2 regions of the Aeromicrobium sp. S22 genome follow, and region 2 is predicted to be linked to the other one. Evidence: riboswitches for the same ligand, from Rfam matches in the RefSeq annotation. Region 2 holds a riboswitch; the other holds the start of a gene.

Region 1 (3,400 bases), on a different contig from region 2:
ATCCGGTGCTGCCACCACCGGACACCGGCGGCTTCGCCGGCGTGGACGGCGCGCGCCCCAGCGGCTTCACACCGGGGTACGTCTTGCCGTCGCCGTTCTGGAACACGAAGGCGACCCATCCCCCGGCCGGGACGGACAGCGAGCCGACCCCCTGGCTGGCGTAGGTCCAGCTGCCCGACGTGCCGTCGGACCAGAACAGACCCCAGTACGCAGTGGCGGGCGGCATGTTCACGCAGCCCGCGTCCGACGGCGCACCGTCGACCTTGCACACTGCTCCCGGCTGGCGCTGGACATACGTCAACGCGTGCCCCGCATCGCCGAAGTTGCTCGCGGCAGTGCCTCCGCCGTTCGCATCGCACGAGACGCTGGAACCGACGACGACGGTCACCCCGGCACCCTGCGGGCAGGCTGCCGCCGCGGCGGGGCCGGTCGCGACGACCAGCCCGCCGGTGGCTCCCGTCAGCACGGCGACGAGCAGCGTGGCGAGACCGCGCCTCATCTCGTGACCTTGAAGGTCCTGGACCCTGTGCGGTTCGAGAAGGCGCCCGTGACCTTGATCGCCTTCTTGCCCGCGGACGAGCCCACCGTGAACGTGTGGCTGAAGGTGCCCTTGGAGGAGGCCTTGCCCTTCTTGACGTCCTTGCCGCGGTACCGGATCGTGACCGGCTCGGCGGCTGCGAGACCCGAGACCGTGACCCTCTGGCCCTTGCCCTTCTTCACGGAGGCGGACCTCACCGACACCGGCAGCTTCTTGGCACCGAGGACCTGGACGGTGCCCGCGCCCGACCGCGACGCCCGGGCGCCGGTCACGGCGATCGTCCGCTTGCCCGTGCTCGTGGGCGTCGGGACCTGCACCGTGGCCGAACCGGCGTCGCCGGCCGTGCCGGTCACCCGTGCGCCGGGAATCGTGACCGTGACCTTCTCGCCCGCAGCGAGACCCTTGACCGTCACCGCGATCTTCTTGCCCCCGCTGACGAATCCGGTCGGCGCGGAGACCGTCAGCTTGGTCGCTGCGAGCTGGGCGTCGACCCCCACCGCGGCCTGAGCGGTGGCGCGGATCCACTGGTCCCGCGACTCCACGGTGATGCCGGCCGTCTTCCCGGCCGCGAGGGCGGCGTCGTCGAATGCGATCGCACCGAGCTCATTCGCGAGGAGGGTGTCCTCGCCGACCGCGTCGGTCACCTGGCGCGAGACGATCCAGGACGCAGCGCTGCCCGCAGCGCCCGGCTCGCCCAAGGTCTTGAGCGTCGCTGCCGCAAGTCCCGTGCTGTTGGTGTTGGCCGCGCCGTCGTTCAGGAACGACCCGTCCGGACGCTGCTGGTCGAGCAGCCAGTCGACACCCTCATCGATGTCGTCCTGGAGGCCGGGCTCTCCGGCATCCTGCGCCTCGTCGAGCGCCTGCAGCGCCAGGGCTGTCGCGTCGATCGTGCCCGCCCCAGTCGCGCACGCCTCGTCCTTCATGTCCGTACGGAACGAGCCGTCGTCGCACTGCTGCTTGAGCAGGTAGCCCACGGTGTCGTCCGCCAGGTCACTGTCCGCAGTCGACAGCGCACGAACCACCCATGCCTGTGTGATCGTGTTGGAGTAGTCGTCGCCCAAGTCCTTGGCCCGCCCGGCCGACGCGCCGGTCGTCACGACGCGCTGCTCGGCCTCGGCAATGAGGTTGTGCCCTCCGAACGCAGTGGCATCGCGGCCCGCGAGCTGGACCGTGACGGCCAGCTTGCCGGTCGCCCCCGCGTACTTGCTGTCCTCGTACTGCGTGTATCGAGTCGGGTCCTGCGCGAACGCGTCGAGGATCGTCGCCGTCGTGCCGGGCCGGGTGTCGAGAGCCTCCAGGGCGAGGGCGACGTCGAGGGTCAGGCCGTAGTCGTCGAAGTCCCACTGGGCGTTGTGGACGACTCCGTCGGTGAGCTGGTCGGCGAGCCAGCGTGCGGCGGAGTAGGCGTACGAGTTGGGCGCAGCCTGGGCGGACGGAGCCGCCACGACTGTTCCGACGGCGAGCGTCGGGGCGATGGCGGCCGCCGCAAGACGGCGCAGGGTCGTGATCTTCATGATTTCCTTCCGGCTGCAACACGGAAGGACTCGAAGGCCCGTCACGTGTGTTCCTCGACAGCGTGGATCGGTCATGCCCTCAAGCAGGTGCTCCGGCTCGCCACACGAGGTGGCCTACGGTTGCGGGTCAGCGCCGGACTTGGACCGGCTTCCCCTGACATGCGGGCGTATTGAGTTGTGCCAAGTGGCAGGAGGAATCTAACACCCGCCAGCGCCAGCACCTATCGGCGCTCCGGGCCCGCTCTCATCCTGGTTGTCACGTGACCCGGCGGCGCCGGAGCACCAGCCCCATCGCGCCGACCAGCAGCAGCCCGAGCCCACCTGCGACCCAGCCGAGCGAGGCGGATCCGTCCTCGTCCTCGGCGGCAGCTGGACCCGTCTCGGCGGGAGCCGACCCGGCCCCTTGCCCCGTCGCGTTGGTCGGCGCGACGTGGGGAGGGGTCCTTCGATCGGAGTCCTGCAGCTCGAACGCGACCCATCCGCCGTCAGGCACCTTGAGGGAGCCGACGCCCTGGCTCGCGTACGACCACTCGCCGCTCGCCCCGTCGGACCAGAACAGGCCCCAGTAGGCGTCGCCAGGCGGAGTGCTGACACACCCCGCACCGGCCGGCACGCCGTCGACCTGGCACACGAAGCCGGGCTGGCGCTGGACGGGTGTGAGCACGTGGCCCACGTCCCTGAAGCTGTCCGCCGCCGTCGCTCCACCGTCCGGATCGCACGACACGGTGGATCCGACGACCACCGTCACCCCCGAGCCCGCGGTGCACGCGCCGGTCGCGGCGGTCGCGGCCCAGCCGGGCTGGACGGCGACTGCTGCCGGCACCCCGAGGAGGACTGCGACGATCGCGCGGCCGGGACGCGAGATCACCGGGTCACCGTGACCCCGATGCGTCATCGGGGTCCGACGGCAGCGCGGCGAGCCCCAGGACGGCCTGGACGCTCGCACGCACGTAGCGGTCGCGATCGGCCTGGGCGATGCGCTTGCCGGTGGCGAGGGCGAGATCCGCATCGCTGAGTGCGATGGCGCCCTTCTCCGGCCCGCCCTCGACCTGCCGACCCGCCACCCACGACGCTGCGCGGGCCGCAGGGCCCTGGTGACCGCTCACCTGGAGTGCCGCCGCACCCTGCCCCGTGCTGTTGGTGTTCGGACCGCCCTCGTCGGACAACGATCCGTCGTCGGCCTGGGTGCGGACGAGCCAGTCGGCGGCCTCGTCGATCTCGTCCTCGAGACCCGCGCTGCCCTGTTCGGCCGCGACCTTCAGCGACTGGATCGCGAACGCCGTCCCGTCGACGCTCCCCGGCCCACTCGTGCACGGCTCGGCCGCCATGTCTGCACGGAATGAGCCGT
Region 2 (3,400 bases):
ACGAGCTCAAGGCGTTGGGACTCACGAGCCGCAAGTACGGCCTTCTCGGACACATTCGCGGCACGCCGGGCATCTCGTTCAGCGAGCTCGCGCGTCGGTCCCGGATCACGGTGCAGAGCGTCCACACGGCCGTGGCGGGGTTCGTGCAGAACGGTCTCGTCGACGACGACACCGCCCACGCCGGGTCCGCGTCGGCCCTGCGGGTGACTGCTGAGGGCGAGGCGCTGCTGGCGCGGGCAGCGGAGGTCGTCGACGACATCGACGCCCGGTTCGCCGATCAGCACCCCGGCCTGGTCGACGCGCTGCGGGCGCACGTGGCGGAGGTGTTCGCCGCACGCCCCTAACCTTCAGATAGGCTGAAGGTCATGGAATCGTTCTTGCTGTCCGTGCACGTGGTGGCGGGCATCCTCTTCGTCGGCCCGGTGGCCGTCGCGGCCAGTCTCTTCCTGCGGTATGCGCCCACGACCGATGCTCCGGCGGGTCGCCCCGCGATCAGGGACGCGGGCACGGCGCGCGTGCTGCACCGCATCACCCGCAGCTACGCCGCGATGGCGCTCATCGTGCCGGTCGTCGGACTTGTCCTGGCCATGGTTCAGGGCCGGACGACCGAGGTGTGGGTCGTGGTGGCGATGGTGCTGACTGCTGTCGCGGGAGGCCTGCTCGCGCTGCAGGTCGTCCCGGCACAGTCCTCCGCCCTCGATCGTCCTGATGACGGCTCCCAGCTGCGGCGGCTCAGCATGATGGCCGGCGTCTTCAACCTGCTGTGGGTCGCGGTGGTCGTGCTCATGATCGTGCGACCCGGATCGGTGCAGGTGTGAGACCGCTGCTGCGGACGCTGAGCCTCCTGTCGGTCCTCGAGCTGATCAGTGTCGTGGTCCTGCTCGGGAACGCGGTGACGGTGCACGACCGGGCGGTCACGAGCGCGCTCGGGCCGATCCACGGCGCCCTGTACCTCGCAGTGGCCGTCACCGCCCTGCTCGGACGTGGCCTCGGCACCAGGACGCGCGTTCTCGCGCTGATCCCGTTGCTGAGTGGTCCCCTCACGATGCGCCAGGTGTGGCGAGAGGCACAGGCGGTCCCGTCGGAGAACACCACATCTGGGTAGTTACAAGACTGTTGTTTCCAGATAGAGTGGTCGACGCAGCTGGTTCGGCTCCTCAGCCAGGGGAGTCGTGGCAACAGGGAACCCGGTGTGAATCCGGGACTGCCCCGCAGCGGTAAGTGGGAACGACCTTCGTCATCAAGCACTTGGCCCTCCAGACAACTCTGTGGCCTGGGAAGCGACGAACAGTAGGCGGCGGTGCTCCGGCACCTCCTGGCCCATGAGTCCGAAGACCTGCCAGTGCCGCACCGTCCAGACGACGGTGTGGGTCCGCGACCTCGTGGGAAGGTCAGGGGATCTGGGTCGCTGTGTCGTCCCGTCTCCGTCACCCCTGAGCTCGGATTGCGTCCACGCACCAGTTCACGAGGGGTGAACCGCATGACCATCACTGTCATCAAGCGCGACGGAACGCGCGCACCGTACGACGGCTACGAGATCGCCAGGTCCATCGAGGAGGCGAGCGCCGGGCTCGACGACCAGGTCGCCCGCGTCACGCAGCTGCAGTCCGAGCTCGAGATCACGCTGTTCGACGGCATCACCAGCGAAGAGCTCGACGAAGCCGTCGTGCAGGTCGCCCTGCAGAACGTCAAGGACGACCCGGCCTTCGACACGATCGCCTCACGCCTGCTGGTCAAGACCCTCTACAAGAAGGTCTTCGGCGAGGGCGTCACCCGCGACGAGGTCTACGCCTTCCACGGCCCGGCGTTCGTCGCCTCAGTCCTGAGGGGCGTCGAGCTGCAGCTGCTCGACCCACGTCTGGCGGAGCTGTTCGACCTCGAGGTGCTGGGCGCCGCCCTCGACCCCGACCGCGACGACCTCGTCCGCTACATCGGCGCGCAGACCATGCGTACCCGCTACATGATCTGCGAGCCCGACGGGACGCCGCTGGAGGTGCCGCAGTTCTTCTGGATGCGGGTCGCGATGGGCCTGTCGCTCAACGAGGACGATCCGACCTCTGCTGCCGTCGGGTTCTACGACAAGATGTCGCGCCTCGAGTACCTGGCGGCCGGCTCGACGCTGGTCAACGCCGGGACGGCGTACAGCCAGCTCTCCAACTGCTTCGTGATGCAGATGGAGGACGACATCGAGCACATCGCCAAGAGCGTCCGCGACGTCATGTGGCTGACCAAGGGCACCGGTGGCATCGGCATGTCGGTCAGCAAGCTGCGGGCCGAGGGATCGCCCATCCGCAGCAACAACACCGCCTCGACCGGGCCCATCCCGTTCATGCACACGATCGACTCGACGCTGCGCGCCATCAGCCGCGGGGGCAAGAAGTTCGGCGCGTTGTGCTTCTACATGGAGAACTGGCACCTCGACTTCGCCCAGTTCCTCGACCTGCGCGCCAACTCCGGCGACCCGTACCGACGCACCCGCACCGCCAACACCGCGGTGTGGATCAGCGACGACTTCATGAAGCGCGTGCAGGACGACCAGGACTGGTACCTGTTCGACCCGCTCGACGCTCCCGACCTCGTCGAGCTGTACGGCGCGGCCTTCTCGGCCCGCTACGCCGAGTACGCCGCGATGGCCGACGCGGGACAGCTGCGGCACAAGAAGATGCGCGCCCGTGAGCAGTTCCGCGCGATCCTGGTCTCGCTGCAGGCCAGCTCGCACCCGTGGCTGACGTGGAAGGACACCATCAACACGCGGGCGCTGAACCACAACACCGGCACGATCCACCTGTCCAACCTGTGCACCGAGATCACGCTGCCGCAGGACCGCGACAACGTCGCCGTCTGCAACCTCGCCTCGATCAACCTGTCCCGTCACGTCACCGGGCGCCGCCAGCAGGCCCGCGTCGACTGGAAGCGGCTGGCAGAGTCGACCCGCTTGGCCGTCCGTCAGCTCGACAACCTCATCGACATCACGATCTCGTCGGTGCCCGAGTCGGAGCACTCCAACGAGCTCAACCGCGCCCTCGGCCTCGGCGTCATGGGCTTCACGGACGTCGTCGAGCGCTTCGGCTACTCCTACGAGTCCGAGCAGTCGTACGAGCTGATCGACCAGGTGATGGAGTTCATCAGCTGGCACGCGATCGACGCGTCGGCCGACCTGGCCCGCGAGCGCGGCGCCTACCCGAACTTCGAGGGATCACGCTGGAGCCAGGGCATGGTGCCGATCGACTCCCTCGACCTGTTGGAGGCCGACCGCGGCGTGCCCGTCGACGTCGACCGCACGACGCGCCTCGACTGGGACGCTCTGCGTGGCAAGGTCCAGGCGGGCATCCGCAACTCCACTCTCATGGCGATCGCGCCAACCGCGTCCATCGGGCTCGTCGCCGGGACGACGCCCGGC

The links. Region 2 has a riboswitch for cobalamin ahead of GEV27_RS10220 (ribonucleoside-diphosphate reductase subunit alpha). Riboswitches for the same ligand answer to the same signal wherever they lie in the genome.
Region 1: another riboswitch for cobalamin. It lies ahead of GEV27_RS02095 (prenyltransferase/squalene oxidase repeat-containing protein); the one in region 2 lies ahead of GEV27_RS10220 (ribonucleoside-diphosphate reductase subunit alpha).

The regions. Positions count from the first base shown of each region.
Region 1 covers NZ_WJWV01000001.1:425,142-428,541, reverse strand. Annotated here, with positions in the region: gene GEV27_RS02100 (hypothetical protein) at 1-499, opposite strand, end outside; gene GEV27_RS02095 (prenyltransferase/squalene oxidase repeat-containing protein) at 496-2,052, opposite strand; cobalamin riboswitch at 2,117-2,252, opposite strand; gene GEV27_RS02090 (hypothetical protein) at 2,309-2,920, opposite strand; gene GEV27_RS18195 (prenyltransferase/squalene oxidase repeat-containing protein) at 2,925-3,400, opposite strand, start outside.
Region 2 covers NZ_WJWV01000002.1:317,650-321,049, reverse strand. Annotated here, with positions in the region: gene GEV27_RS10235 (MarR family winged helix-turn-helix transcriptional regulator) at 1-344, shown strand, start outside; gene GEV27_RS10230 (hypothetical protein) at 366-818, shown strand; gene GEV27_RS10225 (hypothetical protein) at 815-1,105, shown strand; cobalamin riboswitch at 1,129-1,359, shown strand; gene GEV27_RS10220 (ribonucleoside-diphosphate reductase subunit alpha) at 1,481-3,400, shown strand, end outside.